3 regions of the Pontibacter sp. HJ8 genome follow, and region 1 is predicted to be linked to each of the others. Evidence: riboswitches for the same ligand, from Rfam matches in the RefSeq annotation. Region 1 holds a riboswitch; each other region holds the start of a gene.
The links. A riboswitch is a leader RNA that binds a small molecule or an ion and turns the genes downstream of it on or off. The one in region 1 is predicted to bind S-adenosylmethionine.

Region 1 (6,068 bases):
CACATCCCGTATGGCAATAGGCTGGCACCTGGAATACAGCCATCGGGGAGTGATCATTACCGGCAGTTTCTCTACCAGGTCGCGGATGATCTCGAAAGACGCGCTGCCGGAGCCGATGATGATGGCTGCCCGCAACACCGTCAGAGAAGCTTTTGCCCGGTCCAGCACGTCTTCTACCTGCAGCCGCGACGCCAGGTGCCTGGAGAGCTGGGCATCGTTGGCAATGCCGCTCAGGTATACGATCTGCCGGGCAGTGGTGCGGTTCAGGTAGGCTACAAAATGGACAGCCGATGCGTGCTCTGCCTCCATGAAATCGACGTTGCCTGCGCCCATCGAATGTACTAGGTAGTACGCCGCATCAATGTCTTTTGGCAGTCCTTCGAGTGTATCGGGCTTTAACAGGTCGCCTTTTACCACTTGTACTTTTTCCTTCAGGCTATCGGCTACCACAAAGCGGCGCGGATCCCGCACGAGGCATACCACTTCATGCTTGTGCTCAACCAGCACAGGCAGTAGTCGTTTGCCTATATAGCCGTTTGCGCCTGTCAGGAGTATCTTCATTGCTGCTGGTTTGTTTGTTTTCGATTATGGTTTACTGTTGAGAACAGCCGGGCCTTACTTATGTTCCGGTGCTGCAAGTTTATCTGTTACAGGGGATGTTACCACAAGGTATAGCTTGTGAAAATTCCTGTTTTGTAAAGGCTTGGTATACAGTAGCATATTTTTAAATTTATTCGAAAAATTGAAATTTAATTCAATAGAAGTTTGGATTTACTAAAATCGCTCCCTAATATTGCAACCATCAAGTCAGATATCCCGAGGGGTATTGATTTATAAAGAAGCGCGGAGAGACAGGCTCTGTGAAGCGCTAGCAACCAGCCACCAGGCAAGGTGCTAATTCCTGATTCCGGATGTTCGGAAGACTATAAATTGATAACAGTATGAAAAAGGGAATTAAACCAGCTCAGTCATTTTTATCATTACCGGCAGCCTATCTGCCTGTTTCTACCCATGCCGCAGCACATGCTCTCATGTGTAACGCTATGCGCATGTGTTGTTGCTGTTGCTAGCACGCAAACCTCCACTCACCCTGCTGCATTTCTGCTAAGCCACTGGCATTGCCTGTAGCGATAGGTCATGTCGCAATCTCTTAATTCTTGTCTCAGACAAGCTAATCTAATCTATCATTTATCTCAAATCAGAACCACTATGGCAACTCCATTTCATTTCGACACGTTACAGCTGCACGCCGGCCAGGAAATAGACCCGACAACCCGCTCACGCGCAGTTCCTATCTACCAGACCTCCTCTTACGCTTTCAAGGATGCCGAGCATGGTGCGAACCTGTTTGCCCTGAAAGAGTTCGGCAACATCTATACCCGCATCATGAATCCCACGACGGATGTGTTCGAAAAGCGCATCGCGGCCCTGGAAGGTGGTGTGGCAGCCGTAGCAGTGGCGTCCGGACAGGCGGCTCAGTTCATCGCACTTTTCAATATTCTGCAGGCCGGTGACAATTTTGTTTCCTCCAGCAATCTCTATGGCGGGAGCTTTAACCAGTTCAAAGTGTCCTTTAAGCGACTCGGTATCGAAACACGTTTCGCAGAGAATGATGAAGTGGAAAGCTACGCCAAGCGGATCGACGAAAATACCAAAGCTATTTATGTGGAAACGATTGGCAACCCGCGCTTCAATGTTCCGGATTTTGAGGCCATCGCTGCGCTGGCAAGTGCGCACAATATTCCGCTGGTGGTGGACAATACCTTCGGTGCCGGCGGTTACCTCTTCCGTCCGCTGGAGCATGGAGCCAACGTGGTGGTGGAGTCCGCTACCAAGTGGATCGGCGGCCATGGCACCAGCATAGGCGGCGTAATCGTGGATGGTGGTAATTTCAACTGGGGCAACGGCAAGTTTCCGCAATTCTCCGAACCATCCGAAGGGTATCACGGGCTTAACTTCTGGGAAGTATTCGGTGCCGATGGTCCTTTCGGGAACATCGCCTTTTCAATCCGGGCCAGGGTAGAAGGTTTACGGGATTTCGGTCCTGCCATCAGTCCTTTCAACTCGTTCCTTCTGTTACAGGGGCTGGAGACGCTTTCGCTGCGGGTAGAGCGCACGGTGCAGAATGCGCAGATACTGGCCGAGTGGTTGGAGCAGCACGAGCAGGTGGAAAGCGTGAACTACCCGGGCCTGCCATCCAGCAAATACCACGAGCTGGCTAAAAAGTACCTCAAGCGGGGCTATGGTGGTGTGCTGTCTTTCAAGCTGAAGGGCGATAAGAAACAGGCAGAAACATTTGTCAACAGCCTGCAACTGGTCAGCCACCTCGCTAACGTAGGCGACGCCAAAACCCTCATCATACACCCGGCATCCACCACGCATCAGCAGTTATCGGAGCAGGAACAGGCAAACGCCGGCGTAGAACCCACCTTACTCCGTTTATCTGCCGGCATAGAATATATCGACGACATCAAAGCTGACCTCGAACATGCTTTTGCCAGCGTGCGACAAGGTCAATCAGAACCCGTTTTACAGTAACAGAATGCCAACTCATTTAGATTTTTATTATCAGCAGGCTTTTGAGCTGGAGTCGGGCGCTATACTGCCCGGCTTCAAACTCGCCTATACCACCTATGGCCACCTGAACAAGGAGCGGAACAACGTGGTATGGGTATGCCATGCCCTTACCGGAAACGCTGACTTCACCGATTGGTGGAGCGGTCTGTTCGGCGAAGGCAAGTTGTATGATCCTGCTGACTGGTTTATAGTTTGTGCCAATACGCTGGGCGGCTGCTACGGCTCGACCGGGCCTTTGTCAGTTAACCCGAAAACGCTGCAACCCTTTTACCACAGCTTTCCGCAACTCACCAACCGGGACATTGTGCAGGCTTTTGATTTGCTGCGGCAGGAACTGGGGCTGGAGCAGGTGCATACCCTGATTGGAGGCTCGCTGGGCGGGCAACAGGCGCTGGAGTGGGCGGTGCTGAAGCCAAAAGTTTTTCAGCGTCTGGTACACGTGGCCTCCAATGCGCGCCACTCTGCCTGGGGTATCGCATTTAACGAGAGCCAGCGCATGGCCATTCGGCAGGACCCGAGCTGGAGCAGTAACTCCGGGGAAGCGGGGCTGGAGGGGTTGAAAACGGCCCGTGCTATCGCCATGCTTTCTTACAGGCACTACAGCTGCTATGAGGCATCGCAGCAGGAGCCCGGCAACAGCATCACTGACAACTTCCGGGCGGCCTCTTACCAGGTATACCAGGGCGAGAAGCTGACAAAACGTTTCAATGCCTATACCTACTGGCTGCTTTCCAAAGCGATGGATTCGCACCACATCGGCAGGGGCAGGGGAGGCGTGTCCAAAGCCCTGGGGCATGTGGCAGCCCGATGCCTTTTTGTGGGAGTGGATACAGACCTGCTCTTTCCGGTGGAGGAGCAGCGCTTTTTGCACCAACAGGTGCCCAGCTCCAGCTTTGCTCTTCTACATTCCTGCTACGGGCATGATGGCTTCCTGGTAGAGACAGAGCAGCTTAGCCGGGCTATTAACGAGTTTTACAGTACAGATCCAGTAAGAATAGTACACTATGAAAATACAGAAATTTAAGAAGCGCATCGGCATCATCGGGTTTGGCTGCGTGGGACAGGGACTTTATGATGTGGTAGAGGCAAACAAACACCTCGGGCTGGAAGTAGGTCGTATCTGCGTGAAGGACAAAGAGAAACCGCGCACGCTGCCAACGGCTGCCTTTACTTACGATGTGCAGGAGCTGCTGCAGGACAAGTCACTCGATATTTTGGCAGAGCTGATCAGTGACCCGGAAGAGGCCCTGCTCATTGTGCGGCAGGCGCTGCTGCAGGGCAGAACGGTTGTGTCAGCCAATAAGAAGATGATTGCCGAAAACCTGCCGGAGCTGATTCAGCTGCAGCAGCGCTATGGCGGTGTTTTGCTCTACGAAGCATCCGTTTGCGGCAGCATCCCGATCCTGCGCACGCTGGAGGCCTATTATGGCGCTGAGCCGCTGCTGGAAGTGCGGGGTATACTCAACGGCTCCTCCAACTACATCCTGAGCAAATTGCAGAATGAAGGCGGCACCTACGCCTCGGCGCTGCAGCAGGCCCAGGCCCTGGGCTTTGCAGAAGCGGATCCTGCCCTGGACGTAGAAGGTATAGACGCTCTCAACAAGCTCTGCATCCTGGCAGCACATGCCTATGGCCTGCTGGTGCACCCGGACCAGGTGCTGCACTTCGGCATCAGCCACATCACCCCGGAAGTGGTAGAGTTGGCGGCTTCGCTGGGAGCCAAGATAAAACTGGTAGCCACCATAAAACCGGACCAGGAAGGCAATGTGTCGCTGCAGGTAATCCCAACATTTGTGACCGCTGATGATGCGCTGCATGCAGTGGAGGCGGAGTTCAATGGGGTAGAAATAAATGCCCGATTTGCAGGGCAACAGTTTCTGAAAGGCCGCGGAGCAGGCAGCCATCCGACGGGTTCCGCTGTCTGGGCTGATGTGACCGCCGCACTTCGCGGATACCGCTATACCTATCCGAAGCTTTGTGTGAACTCCCCGGCTGCTGTGATGGCAGCAGATGCCGTTACCTTGCTCCTGCAGGGCCCGGAGCAGCAGCTGAAGTCCCTGTTGCAGCAGCTTCGTCCGCTGGAAGTGTACAGCATGGAGGTACCCGGACAGGTAGTAGTCCGGGTGAAACCGCAGGAGGTTTTTCAGCAGCAGGAGCTGATCAAGCAAAACAACATATTTGTTGCACTCATTCCACAATCAGTCCCATTGGAAGATGTCCTGCAGCTGGATGCCAGCCCGGCGGCGGCCTTCGTGTCGTGACCGCCGGAACAAAAAATAGAAATTTCGAAATTGTTAAAATAATGCTATTTAAATATTTTTAATTATTTGATTTTAAAATTGCATCTATTGAATATGCAAAATCAGTAAATAGCTACCTGTCAGGGTTTAGTAGATGGGCTGTAAAATATCTATATAAATAAGATTGATATTTATGGCTCTTCTGTTATTACAGTCGTACAAAGAATAATTATGGACGATACGTAATACTGACGGCAATGAAAACTTATATACCCTGGCTTGGCTATCTGCTTCTAATAATCATATTTTCTTCCTGTAGGAACGACACTGCATCTCCGATACGCAACGTGCGTTTTGACCCGGGTCTTCTGAATCCTTTGCAGATAGCAGATGGTGCTCCCTGCGGAGCGTACAGTTACCAGGCTGCTGGTCAGCCGAAAGCTTTGGGATCCATTTACAGCAAAATGATCCTGGTTTCTTTCCCGGACGAATATACCCACGAACAAGCCGTAGCGGCCGCTGCAGGGTATGGTTTTATAGAAGAGCTCGGCCAGCCGGTACGAACTAATTCCGCCAGGATGTACCCGGTGAAACTGGTGGAGGGCCTGAACTGCAAGCAGGTCGGGCAGGCGATCCGGCAATTGCAACTGGACCCTAACATAGCCTATGCAGCCCCTTATTTTTTGACAGAGGAGGATGGCATGGTTCAATTACGGGGTATATCCAACGAGTTTCTGGTTACTATAAGCGGGCAGCAACAGGCCGAGCTGATCGTAAAACGTCTGGCGAATGCCACCAAAACAGTGATCGTCACCGCTTTGGATGACAATACCTTTGTGCTGCGGGCCGATAAGAACTCCCGCGGGAATGCCTTGGAAATGGCCAATTTCTTTCAGGAGCAGCCGGCCGTAAAACAAGCAGAACCTGATTTTGTGGTATCGCTGGATCTGTAACACCTTGCCATAGTTTCATTGATGTTTATATAAAAAAAGCCCCTGTTCTGATACCGGAACAGGGGCTTTTTTTATAGGTATACTTTCAGGTCTAACTCATGTAGACAGCCGCGACACGGTCGCGCAGGTTATAAGCGGAGGCCATGACCTCGCCATAGGCACCGGCCGTGCGAATGGCCATCAGGTCGCCCCGGCTTGTTTCCGGAAGTACCACGGCCTTCCCAAAGCAGTCCGACGATTCACAGATAGGGCCTACCACATCATAGCGTTCTTCTGCTGCGGTACTGGTGAGGTTCTC
Region 2 (6,068 bases), on a different contig from region 1:
GTGGTTGCGGATGGTGAAAGCGAAGGTGAGTACCCCCAGCGAGTTCTCCTGCTTGTTGCCACGCGAGCTGGCCTGCTCGAAGGTGATGCCCACGCCGCCCTGAAAATCCGGATAGGTAGAGCCGTAGCCCGGGTAAATGTTGTCGTACTGCTCTTTGGTGAAGTATAGCGAGCCCAGCTCGTCCAGCGCCTCGGCGTGGTACTTGGCCAGCAGCACGTTCAGCCCGTCGTAGGTGCTGCGCGGGATCAGCCGGTTTTCCGAACTATAGGGTTTGCTCGGCTCGAAGTAATAGGTCGAGTTGGTACCCATCTCGTGAAAGTCGATGAACACGTTGGGCAGCCACTTGTGGTAAAACTCCATGCGGTTGCGACTCTCCACGTGCGCCAGCGGCAGCCAGTCGCGGTTCAGGTCAAACCAGTAGTGGTTGCCGCGGCCGCCCGGCCATACTTCGTTGTGCTCGCGGTCCGCCGGGTCGCTCACGGCCGGGTTGCCCTGGTGCATGCTCACCCAGTTGGTGTGGCGGTCGCGGCCGTCCGGGTTCAGCGCCGGGTCGATGAACACCACCGATTCCTTCAGGTAGCGTTGCGTTTCCGGATCCTGGTTGGCCGTCAAGTAATAGGCCGTGAGCATGGACACTTCGGTGCTCGATGACTCGTTGCCGTGCACGTTGTAGCCCAGGTGCACCAGCACCGGCATGTTCGCCAGCGCAGGCGCTGCCTTGGCTGGGCTGGCCAGCTGCAGGTGCTCCTGCCGGATCTGCTCCAGGCGGCCGTGGTTTTCCGGTGAGGTGATGGTGGCAATGACCTGCGGACGGTGCTCGTAGGTATAGCCGATGGTTTCGAAGCTCACTTTGTCGGACACGCGGTCGAGTTCCTGCAGGTAGGCCACCACACGGTCGTAGCGGGTTTGCCGCTCGCCGATGCCGTAGCCCAGGAACTGCTCGGGAGTGGGAATTTTGGGATTAAAGTTTTTCGTTTTAGGGAAGTAATAACTGTTCTGCGCCAGCAGCGGCAGCGCAACAAGTCCCCATAAGGCGAGGGTGAAGAGAAGCCTCCAAGCAGGCTTCCGGGTGTTGAAATGCATAGGAATGTAAGGTATGGATGAAAGAAAGACCAGGCGTAGAAGCCTTGTCCGAATAAGCAAATGAAGGGGCTAGTGCTGCAGCAGGCAGGCGCGGAAGGAGCAGGCAGAAAGCCTGCAAATGCAACCAGACGTTCCTCGTCCTGCAAGGCAGGAGGCCGAAGGTGACGCGCCGCGACAACTGGCAGGTGCCAAAGCCACAGGTTTACCTGCTACAACAGCAGGAAAGCGCGAACGAGGTGATGCTCAGAAAAGTGGTGAAGAAACCGGTGCGACCTGGATTGGCGCTGAAAGGTGTTTGCATGAGGAAAACTTATAGGTCCCAAAACTGGGCAGGAAGTAGCACCTGGTTACTCAACTGGTTGCTAGAGGGTCGCGGAGCCTGCTCTCTCACCTCTTCGGTATAAATTCGTTGCAAAGGTATACTCACCGTATCCTGATTTGCAAATATTATTTTTCATTCACCTTTTGCTGCCTCTTCCTAAGGTCTCGAAGCGCCCTCTTCTACTGGCAAATAACATCCTGTGAAAACGGCTAAAATTCGGGCACAGCGTCCAATGCAAAGCATTTTGTGTTTTACAAAGCCGTCTTCCCAAGTATAGCCAAACAGGATGTTTTAATTTTTGAACGAAAATATTTTTTACAAAAAGCTTGCATCACTAAAAATCCTGCCCTTACCTTTGCAGCATCTTTATCAAGATTTATAAAGAAGAGGGAAGAGAGCAGGCTCCGCGAACCTCTAGCAACCAGCAGTCATACTGAAAAGGTGCTAACTCCTGCCCAGTTTTGGGACATATAAATTGTACGCATGAACTCACAGCACACAAAACCAGCATTCTCGACAACCGTCTTATCATTCGAAGCAGCGCCCGCTGCCCTGATGTGTAGTTCTAGCTGTTGTTGTTAATCCGCAACCATTTCCCTGTTTACAGCTAAAAACACCCCGCCGGTGTAGCAGCTTCTCTGTATTCTTTTTTCAACCCATTTTTTTAATCTTGTTTTGAACATGGGCAATTCTCTACCCCAGTTACCGCCGTGCCTTTATGCGCTGGCCAATGCTTTCCGGAAGTTCTTTTCTTCCTGCTTAACTCCTGTTCCTGCTTACCAGCGAATGCGCATGTGCAGCTGTTGTTGCTAACACAAGAGTTGCACTAATACCATAAATCACTTTTTATACTTTCCCCTGACTGCAGACACACCAATTGCAGCACAGGATTACTTTGTCCACTTTTTAAAGATAAAATGCAAACACCTATCATAACTAAACTCGCGCGGCTGCTGTTTTCGCTGGGCCTCCTGCTGGCCTTCAGCAGCAGCGCGCTGGCACAAGGCGCCTTAACACAGGGCGTTGTAAAAGACGCCAAAACCGGCCAACCCCTGATCGGCGCCCGCGTGCAGATCAAAGGCACCGACAAAGGCACCGTAACCGGTGTGGACGGCAGCTTCAACCTGCCCGTAGAAAACGGCCAGACGCTCATCATTTCGAGCCTGGGCTATACCTTAAAAGAAGTAAAAGCAGACGGTCAACCCATCACGGTAGCCTTGCAGGAAGATGCCAAAGCCCTGGAAGAAGTGGTGGTGGTCGGCTACGGCACGCAATCGCAGAAGGCGATATCCAGCGCCGTGACCTCGGTTAACCCGCAGGAACTGAAAGGTATACCGGCGCCATCGCCGGACCAGCTCTTGCAGGGCAAGGCGTCGGGTGTGCAGATTTCGGCAGCCAGCGGCACGCCGGGCGGCGGCATCTTTGTGCGCATCCGCGGCAACACCTCCATCAACGCCAGCAACGAGCCTCTCTACGTGGTAGACGGCGTGTTCATCAACAACCAGTCGCTTTCGGGCCTGAGTCTGGGCGGGCAAACGACCAACCCGCTGGCCGACCTGAACCCGGCAGACATCGAAAGCATCGAAATTCTGAAAGACGCGAACGCTACGGCGATCTACGGTGCTCGCGGTGCCAACGGCGTGGTGCTCATCACCACCAAGCGCGGCAAAGCGAATGCCGGCACGCGCATCAATTTCCAGACCTACTTCGGGGTAGCGAAAGCGCCGAAGATCTATGAAACCGTGAATGCGCAGCAGGAAGCGGAACTCATCAATGAAACGCACCTCAACGACGGCGGCAGCCTGGCAACCCTTCCGTTCCGCTCGAGAAGCGAAGGCGGCTTTGGTTTACCGACAGAGCAGACGACCTACTCCCGCATCCCGGATGTGTTCCAGACGGCTACCACGCAGAGCTACGATCTGTCGGCCTCGGGTGGTGGCGAGTCCAACCGCTTCTTTTTGGGCGGGGGCTACTTTAAGCAGGAAGGCATCGTGAAGCCGGCCGAGTTCGAGCGTTTCAGCGGCCGTTTCAATTACGACCACCTGGTAAACAAGCGCCTGACCATCGGTACCAGCACCTCCGTGGCCTACAGCAAGCGCAACCAGAGCCGCAACGACGACAGCGCCCAAGGCGTGATCAACTCGGCTTTGTACGTGCCGACCTATTTGCCTGTGTTTAACCAGGACGGCAGCTACGCCCGCCACTCCATCTTCGACAACCACCTGGCCCTGATCGACAACCTCAACATCCAGGGCGAAAGCAGCCGCCTGATCTCCAACCTCTACGGCGAGTACGAGATCCTGAGCGGGCTTACTTTTAAGTCGAATTGGAGCATCGACTACAACGCCTATTCCGACAAAGTATACAACAACACCCAGATCAGCGTGGGCTTACCGGCTGGTAACGCCAGCCGCAGCGAGAGCAAGATGGTAACGCTCATCAACGAGCAGTTGCTGACCTACAACAAGCGCTTTGGCAACGACCATTTCCTCAACGTGATCCTGGGCAACACCGTGCAGCAGACCAAGTATAACACGCTTTCGCTTACCGGCCGCAACTTCCCGAGCGACAACTTCCAGGAAATTGCTTCATCTTCGCTGCAAACGGCTTCGACCAACTCGAGCCAGAACGGGCTGATCTCGTTCTTCTCCCGCGCCGGCTATACCTTCAAAGACAGGTATAGCATCGACGGCAGCGTGCGGGCCGACGCCTCTTCGCGTTTCGGCGCGTCCAACCGCTGGGGCGTGTTCCCGTCGTTGGGCGCTTCCTGGATCGTTTCCGAAGAAGCCTTTGCCCAGGACCTGCCGTTCGATCTGATCAAGCTGCGCGCCAACATCGGCGTGACCGGTAACCAGAACGGGATCAACGACTTTGCTTCACTCGGATTATGGAGAGCAGGCCGCAACTACGAAGGGCTGCCCGGCATCAGCCACCAGCAACTGGCCAACCCGGACCTGAAGTGGGAAACCACGCGCCAGTGGAACATCGGCCTGGACCTGGGACTATTAGAGAACCGCCTGAAACTGGAAGCCAACTACTATAACAAGTATACCAAAGACCTGCTGCTGGAAGTACCAGTGGCCGCAAAAACAGGCTTCTCGAGCGTGTTTGAAAACCTGGGCGAGATCAGCAACAAAGGCGTGGAATTGAACATTACCTCCACCAACATCGAACGTGATGATTTCTCCTGGACCACCAGCCTCAACATCGCCCGCAACGTGAACAAGATCGAAAAGCTGCCGATCCCGGTCAACCAGCACTCCCGCGACTGGATCCGGATGGAAGAAGGCGGTTCAGTGTATGATTTCTGGGTGTACAAGCAGCTGTACGTGGACCCGCAAACCGGCGACGCCGTGTATGACGATGTCGACAACAACGGTAGCATTACGGTAGCCGACCGCCAAATCGTGGCCAATGCATCTCCGGACTTTTTCGGTGGCCTGAACAACACGGTGCGCTACAAGGATTTTGATCTGGGCGCCCTGTTTTACGGTGAGTATGGCAACGAGATACTGAACCTGAACCGCTTCTTTATGGAGCACGGCGGCACACGCAACGGTTCGATCTCCTACCTGCCGGGCCAGCTCGACCGCTGGCAGCAGCCGGGCGATGTGACCGACATGCCACGCATGACCAGAAAAGGCAACAACTATACCTTGTCAAGCAGCCGCTTTATCGAGGACGGTTCGTTCCTGCGCCTGCGCTCGGTAACGCTGGGCTACACGGTGCCTTCGGCCGCCCTGAGCAAGTATAAAATTTCGAGCCTGCGCGTGTACGTATCGGGCACCAACCTCTGGACCCTGACCAACTATAGCGGCCTCGATCCGGAAGTGAACGTAGCCGGCAACAACCAGAACGTACGCGGCATCGACCACGCCGTAGTACCGCAGCCCCGCTCGTTCCAGGCAGGTTTAAATGTTTCTTTCTAAAAAAGACACAAGTAGCAAGACGTTAGACACAGGACTTTCTCCGAAGCTTACGGATGCGACAGAGTCTCTTAATTTTTACAACAATGAAGAAGATATTCACCAACTATAAAACACTTGCACTGGCTCTTTTGGTATCGCTCTCGGGCTGCGACAACATCCTGGAGCCGGAGCCGCGGCTGGACGTTTCCACCGCCCAAGCCATCACCGACAAACGCAGTGCGGAAGCCGCCCTGCTGGGTGCTTACAGCGAGCTGCAGAGCAACAACTATTATGGCTTCGAATACCCGGCATTGGCGTATTTGTCTGCCGACGAAGTGGACTGGTCGGGTTCCTACAACTTTTACCAGCAGTTTGATTTGAACGCCATACCTGCCGAGAACAGCTCCATCAAATCGGTGTGGAGCCAGATCTACCGGGTGATCAACGTATCGAACAACCTCATCGACAAGGTACCCGCCATCGAGGACCGCAACCTGACCGAGGCGCAGCGCCAGAAGCTCCTGGGTGAAGCCTACTTCCTGCGCGCCCTCTCATACTTCGACCTGGGCCGCGCCTGGGGTGGCGTACCGCTGGTGCTAAAGCCAACTGTTGACAAGAACAGTGGCGCAGGCATCAAGCGCGCTACCTTGCAGCAAACCTACGAGCAGGTGCTCGCCGACCTGGAGCAGGCAGAGACCTTGCTGCCTTCGCTCACTTCCCGCGGCAGGGCCTCAAAGGAAGCGGTTTGGGCTTTG
Region 3 (6,068 bases), on a different contig from region 1:
CGTAGCGCCCGCTCTCTTTCTGCCAGGGGCCGGTCTCGATCCAGCCCGGAGCAAGGGCATTCACCCGTATGCGGTCGGCTGCCAGACTCACGGCCAGCGCATGCGTCAGGGCTTCGAGCCCTCCTTTGGAAGCGGTATAAGCAAAGGTATCCGGTTCTGACATAAAAGCCCGCGTAGACGTGATGTTCAGGATGGCCGGATGAGCCGCTTTGCGGAGCAGCGGCAGCGCATACCTGGCACAAAGCAAAGGCCCCCGCAGATTCACGGCCAGCATCCGGTCAAAGTCCGCCAGCTGCAGCTCGTCCAGCGCCCCCTGGAAAGGATCGCTGATGCCGGCATTGTTGATGAGCACATCCAGCTGTGGATATTTCTCCCCTACCTTCTCCAGCAGGTTTTGTACCTGTGCCTCCTGCGCCACATCACACGGTATAAACACCGCCTGCAGGTCCTGCGCCCGGAGCCGCTCCAGTGCCTCCTGCCCTGCTTCTTCGTCCTGATCGGTGATCACGACAGTTGCTTTGGCCCTGGCAAACGCTTCGGCCATACCCAGACCGATCCCCTGCGCCCCGCCGGTAATGAGAATGCTTTTGTTCTTGTAATAAGTCTCCGACATACGTTATTTTTCCGGGTTAACCAGCAAACCCGCTGCAAGACCGGGTATACCGGGTGATGCAGCGGGTTTGAGGGTACAACATGCGTTGCGGATTTATCTTTTCTCGAGCTGGCGTCTGAGCTTCTCTTCTACGTTCTTCAATTGCTCATACCAGTTATCTCCGGTATCCTCGGCAAATACGTCATTACCCGGTATACCTACGCGCATACTTACTTTCTTCGAATCAGTCGACTGGTTGGCTTCTTCTTTGAAGTATACATCCACCGAGTCGATCTTTTTGGCGTGGCGCTTCAGCTTCGTGATGGCGTTGCGCACGTTTAGCTGCAGATCATCCGAAATCGTAATGTCTACTGCCTGTACATCTATTTTTATCCCTTCAAAGTTCTCTGTATAGTTCATCTCTTTTATTGGTTTAAGGATGGATGAAATGAGGCCATCACCCTGTGGCGGCAATTGCACCTCTTTTCTGCACCTCTGATTTTAAACGAAAGGTATACGCGAAGGTTAGCCAGCCACGGCAAACTTCGCAGCAGCAGGTATAGCAACATCCAAACCGGCTCTCACACACAAAGGAGTAACATCTCCCTCAGATTCTTCGTTTTTTAGGTAATCAGGCCGCCCGGCAGGTATAGCCGGGCAGCCTGATTACCTATCCGGAAATTATCACACAACTTAGTATCAGTGAAGCGCTCACAACAGCTAATACAGGACGCCTATGCAAAAGCTACCCATCAACTGGCTGACGGAAGGCCTTATCGATTTTGAATATAAAAAATACCTGCTGCTGTCTTACCTGCAGTCCGCCCGGGCTGAGTTCGGGCAGCAGCGCCTCTACCCTGTTTTCTCCGATCTCATCCTGCACTACCGGAACCTGCAGCAGGTAAAAGCGCACAAAAAACTGGTGTATGAAGCCTTTCCGCAACGCATCACCCGGGCCGACTTCGAGAAGCTCGAACTGGTGTATGAGAAAATCGTGGAAGACGATGAAACCATGCAGCAGATCGAGGAGATCATCCAGTTTGCCGCTCCCCTGTTTGTAAACGCGGTGGAGGAAGGCAAGGAGTTGTATAACTTCATCGAAAAGCACCTGGAGGTCAACCCGGTAGGAATCACGCCCATGTATTTTGATGAGGGTTACCTTTTCCTGGATGCTTTCCCGGGCAAGGAAACGCAGGTATACGGTTACCGCATCACGGTATTTGAGAACACGTATGAGAAGTACAGGGGCATCCACACGCAGCTGCTCCGGACCGTACGCCGCGGCCTGACCCAGACGCACGAGAACCTCAAAGTACAGCTGGTGAAGGAAAATCAGGAACTCCCCAACCCTGCTACCTTCGTGGTGGTTGCCAAAGTGCCCTGCCCCCTGGAGAGTGCGCTGCTGCCTATTGCCAAGCGCTCGCTGGTCAAATACGTGGCAACGCTGGCAGCTTAAAGACAGCGTTGCCAAAACATTTTGCACATTTCCTTATCGATTGATTGAATTAATCGATAATATTGTACTTCGGTAACTGTACTGTTTGTACGGAAACAGAAATAATTTATAAAGAAGAGGCGAGAGACTAGGCTCCGTGACCCTCTGGCAACCACCCTCTAGGCAGGTGCCAAATCCTAACCCGAATTGTCGGGATAGATAAATTCAAAAGCATTATGCAAACTGTTATTTCCACATCAACCCAGGATCCTGCTCGTAGTGCTACTACCTGCCTCATCCATTCTTCTGTTTTTACAATGCCAGATTCTCAGCAAAAAGCGCTAAGCTGTTGTTGCTGTTGCATGTGCTAATACATCACATCTCTCTCTAATTTCCGCAACGGCTCTGACCTGCGGATGATCCCTTCAGCTGTTTTTCCTATACCTAGCCTCCTGACCGGGGGCTTACAGCATCGTGTTTCGCTGTATGGGGTTTCCATGGCTGGCTCCATGTGAGGCGCACAGGTATAGCTGAGAGCAGGCAGGGGAAAATCTTTCCATAATTTAACATTGCTTACATGAGTCAGTTACTCACTTTAGAATCCAGGCTACCTGCGTTGTCTGCAGCCCTGGAAGGCAAATCAGTACCGGAAGGGCTGCACTTCCTGGCAACTGAATTTGAGGGCAGCATCGCCTTCTCCTCCAGCCTGGGTATAGAAGACCAGTTGATCACCCACTATATTTTTTCGGACGGGCTGCCGGTGCGGGTATTCACCCTCGATACGGGCCGGCTTTTTAATGAAAGCTATGCCTTGCTCAACCGCACCAATGAGCGCTACGGCCGGAAGATGGAAATCTACTTTCCCAAACACGACGCGGTAGAGCAATTGGTCAATGCCAAGGGCCCGCTCAGCTTTTATAACTCTCTGGAAGACCGCAAAGCGTGTTGCTACGTGCGCAAGGTGGAGCCTCTGAAGCGGGCCCTGCAGGGCGTGCAGCTCTGGATCACCGGCCTCCGGGCCGAGCAGTCGGACAACCGGCAGGGGATGCAACTGCTCGAGTGGGATCCGGGCTTCGGGGTGATCAAGTATAACCCGCTGCTTCACTGGACGCTGGAAGAAGTACGCGAGGCGGTAAAGTACTTGCAGGTGCCCTACAATCCGCTGCACGACAAAGGCTTTGTCAGCATTGGCTGCGCCCCCTGCACCCGGGCGATAGCCGAAGGCGAAAACTTCCGCTCCGGCCGCTGGTGGTGGGAAGACAGCTCCAAAAAAGAATGCGGCCTGCACACACATCAACCGGAAAACCACCCGGCTGAAGAAGCAGTCAGTTTTCCATCACCAAGCAAAGAAGCAATTCAGTAACAGCTATATGAACACAAGATACCTTAATTACCTGGACCAGCTGGAGGCAGAGGCCATTCACATCATGCGTGAGGTAGCAGGACAGTTCCAAAAGCCTGCCCTGCTCTTTTCCGGGGGCAAAGATTCCATCACCCTGGTACGCCTGGCTGAAAAGGCTTTCCGGCCGGGCAAATTTCCTTTTCCGCTGGTGCACATTGATACCGGGCACAACTTTCCGGAAGCCATCCGCTACCGGGACGAACTGGCCGGGCGCCTGGGCGAAAAACTGATTGTGCGCCAGGTAGAGGACACCATCCGGAAACAAAACCTGTCGGAGCCGACCGGCCGCTATGCCAGCCGCAACGGACTGCAAACCTATACCTTGCTGGAAACCATTGAGGAGTTTGGCTTTGACGCCTGCATCGGCGGTGCACGCCGCGACGAGGAAAAGGCCCGCGCCAAGGAGCGCATCTTTTCGGTGCGGGATGAGTTCGGCCAGTGGGACCCCAAGCGCCAACGCCCTGAATTGTGGAACATCTACAACGGCCATATCCAGAAAGGGGAAAACGTGCGCGTGTTCCCGATCAGCAACTGGACCGAGCTCGACGTGTGGAACTACATCCGGCGGGAGAACATCGCCTTGCCGGAAATATACTATACCCATGAGCGGGAATGCCTCATACGGGATGGTAAGCTGATGGCGACCTCCAACTTTATTTACCGTGATCCGGAAGACGTGGTGGTGACACGGAAAGTACGCTTCCGCACGGTAGGCGATATGACCTGTACCGCTGCGGTTGAGTCGGTGGCCTATGACACGGACAGCGTGATAGCCGAGATCCTGGAGTCAAAACTAAGTGAACGTGGTGCTACCCGCATCGACGACAAAATGTCGGAAACGGCGATGGAAGACCGTAAGAAAGGAGGATATTTTTAACATGGATATATTACGATTTATAACCGCCGGCAATGTGGACGACGGCAAAAGCACCCTCATTGGCCGGATGCTCTACGACACCAAACAGATCTACCTCGACCAGCTGGAAGCCATTGAAAGCTCCGGTCGTGTCAACGAGGACGGGGATATAGACCTTTCGCTGCTGACGGATGGCCTGAAGGCGGAACGCGAGCAGGGCATCACCATCGATGTGGCCTATAAGTACTTCAACACCGATAAGCGCAAATTTATCATAGCGGATGCACCGGGGCACATCCAGTATACCCGCAACATGGTCACCGGCGCCTCGAACTCTAACCTGGCCATTATCCTGGTAGATGCCCGCAAAGGCGTGCAGGAGCAGACCCGCCGTCACTCCATCATTTCCTCGCTGCTGGGTATACCGCATCTGGTCATCTGCATCAACAAGATGGACCTGGTGGGCTATGACGAAGCTATCTACAAGGAGATCGTGGCAGACTATACCCGGTTTGCCGGGAAACTGAACGCGAAAGCCATTTCGTTTATACCGGTGAGCGCCCTGAAAGGCGACAACATTGTGGATGGCTCTGACGCGATGCCCTGGTATACCGGACCAAGCCTGCTGCAGCACCTGGAGGAAGTACCGGTTTCGGCAGACTTTAACCTGGAGACCGCCCGTTTTCCGGTGCAGTACGTTATCCGTCCGCTCACGGCCGAGTACCACGACTACCGGGGCTATGCCGGCAAAGTGATCAGCGGCACCTATCGCAAAGGCGATAAAATAAGCGTGCTGCCATCCGGTCAGCATTCCGTGATCAAGTCGGTTGAGATTGCAGGCGCAGAACTGGAGGAAGCGTTTGCGCCTATGTCGGTAGTGGTGCAGTTGGAAGACGAACTGGATATCAGCCGGGGCGACGTGATTGTGAAACAGGAGAACCAGCCCGAACCTGTACAGGAATTTGAGGCGCTCGTATGCTGGATGCACAACAAGCCCCTCAAGCCGGGTGCCAGGCTGTTGCTCCGCCACAATGCCGCCGAAGTACGAAGCGTGGTCAAGGAAATCCAGTACAAAGTGGATGTAAACACCCTTGACCACCTGGAAGACATTGACCAGGTACAGCTCAACGACATTTGCCGGGTACTGATCAGAACAGCTTCTCCGCTCCTGCTCGATACCTATGACCAAAACCGCTCCAACGGGGGTTTTATACTGGTGGAGGAAACGTCATTTGCCACCGTAGGTGCCGGCATGGTAGCAGAACTGGCAGACTGATTTTATTGATCCCCTTCAAGCAAAATCCCCCACCCGCCCGGTAAAACTTGCAGGTGGGGGATTCCTTTTTTATTTTCGAACTTTAGAAACCAAGACCATCGCATGGAAATTAACCTAACCAGAATAGATCAGGATTTTCACTTTGAAGCAAAAGGTGCCGCCGGCGTAGCCGTGAATATAGACGGCGCCTCGGAGATAGGCGGGCACAATGCCGGCGCACGCCCCATGGAGCTCCTGCTCATGGGCCTGGGGGGCTGCAGCGCCATCGACATTATCCTGATCCTCAAAAAGCAACGCCAGCCACTGGAGCGTTTTGACATCAAGGTAAGCGCTGAGCGGCAGAAGGTGGAGGAGTTCAACCTCTTCAGCAACATCCACATCCACTTTATACTGGGCGGACAACTCGACGAAGAGAAAGTGAGCAAGGCCATTGCCCTCTCACTGGAAAAGTACTGCTCGGTGGCCGCTATCCTTTACAAAACAGCTACGATCACCCACTCCTTCGAG

Region 2: another riboswitch for S-adenosylmethionine. It lies ahead of OB13_RS11410 (SusC/RagA family TonB-linked outer membrane protein); the one in region 1 lies ahead of OB13_RS01005 (O-acetylhomoserine aminocarboxypropyltransferase/cysteine synthase family protein).
Region 3: another riboswitch for S-adenosylmethionine. It lies ahead of OB13_RS20235 (phosphoadenylyl-sulfate reductase); the one in region 1 lies ahead of OB13_RS01005 (O-acetylhomoserine aminocarboxypropyltransferase/cysteine synthase family protein).

What each region holds. Positions count from the first base shown of each region.
Region 1 is NZ_JSYF01000018.1:22,009-28,076, reverse strand. It holds partial or broken gene OB13_RS01010 (SDR family oxidoreductase) at 1-561, opposite strand, end outside; SAM riboswitch class I at 829-932, shown strand; gene OB13_RS01005 (O-acetylhomoserine aminocarboxypropyltransferase/cysteine synthase family protein) at 1,210-2,538, shown strand; gene OB13_RS01000 (homoserine O-acetyltransferase family protein) at 2,543-3,601, shown strand; gene OB13_RS00995 (homoserine dehydrogenase) at 3,582-4,838, shown strand; gene OB13_RS00990 (hypothetical protein) at 5,195-5,770, shown strand; gene lysA (diaminopimelate decarboxylase) at 5,862-6,068, opposite strand, start outside.
Region 2 is NZ_JSYF01000243.1:1,990-8,057, forward strand. It holds gene OB13_RS11405 (M14 family metallopeptidase) at 1-1,083, opposite strand, end outside; SAM riboswitch class I at 1,391-1,490, opposite strand; SAM riboswitch class I at 1,779-1,882, shown strand; gene OB13_RS11410 (SusC/RagA family TonB-linked outer membrane protein) at 2,323-5,334, shown strand; gene OB13_RS11415 (RagB/SusD family nutrient uptake outer membrane protein) at 5,418-6,068, shown strand, end outside.
Region 3 is NZ_JSYF01000627.1:23,185-29,252, reverse strand. It holds gene OB13_RS20250 (SDR family NAD(P)-dependent oxidoreductase) at 1-613, opposite strand, end outside; gene hpf (ribosome hibernation-promoting factor, HPF/YfiA family) at 707-1,012, opposite strand; gene OB13_RS20240 (hypothetical protein) at 1,329-2,048, shown strand; SAM riboswitch class I at 2,152-2,253, shown strand; gene OB13_RS20235 (phosphoadenylyl-sulfate reductase) at 2,605-3,390, shown strand; gene cysD (sulfate adenylyltransferase subunit CysD) at 3,398-4,306, shown strand; gene OB13_RS20225 (sulfate adenylyltransferase subunit 1) at 4,308-5,561, shown strand; gene OB13_RS20220 (OsmC family protein) at 5,664-6,068, shown strand, end outside.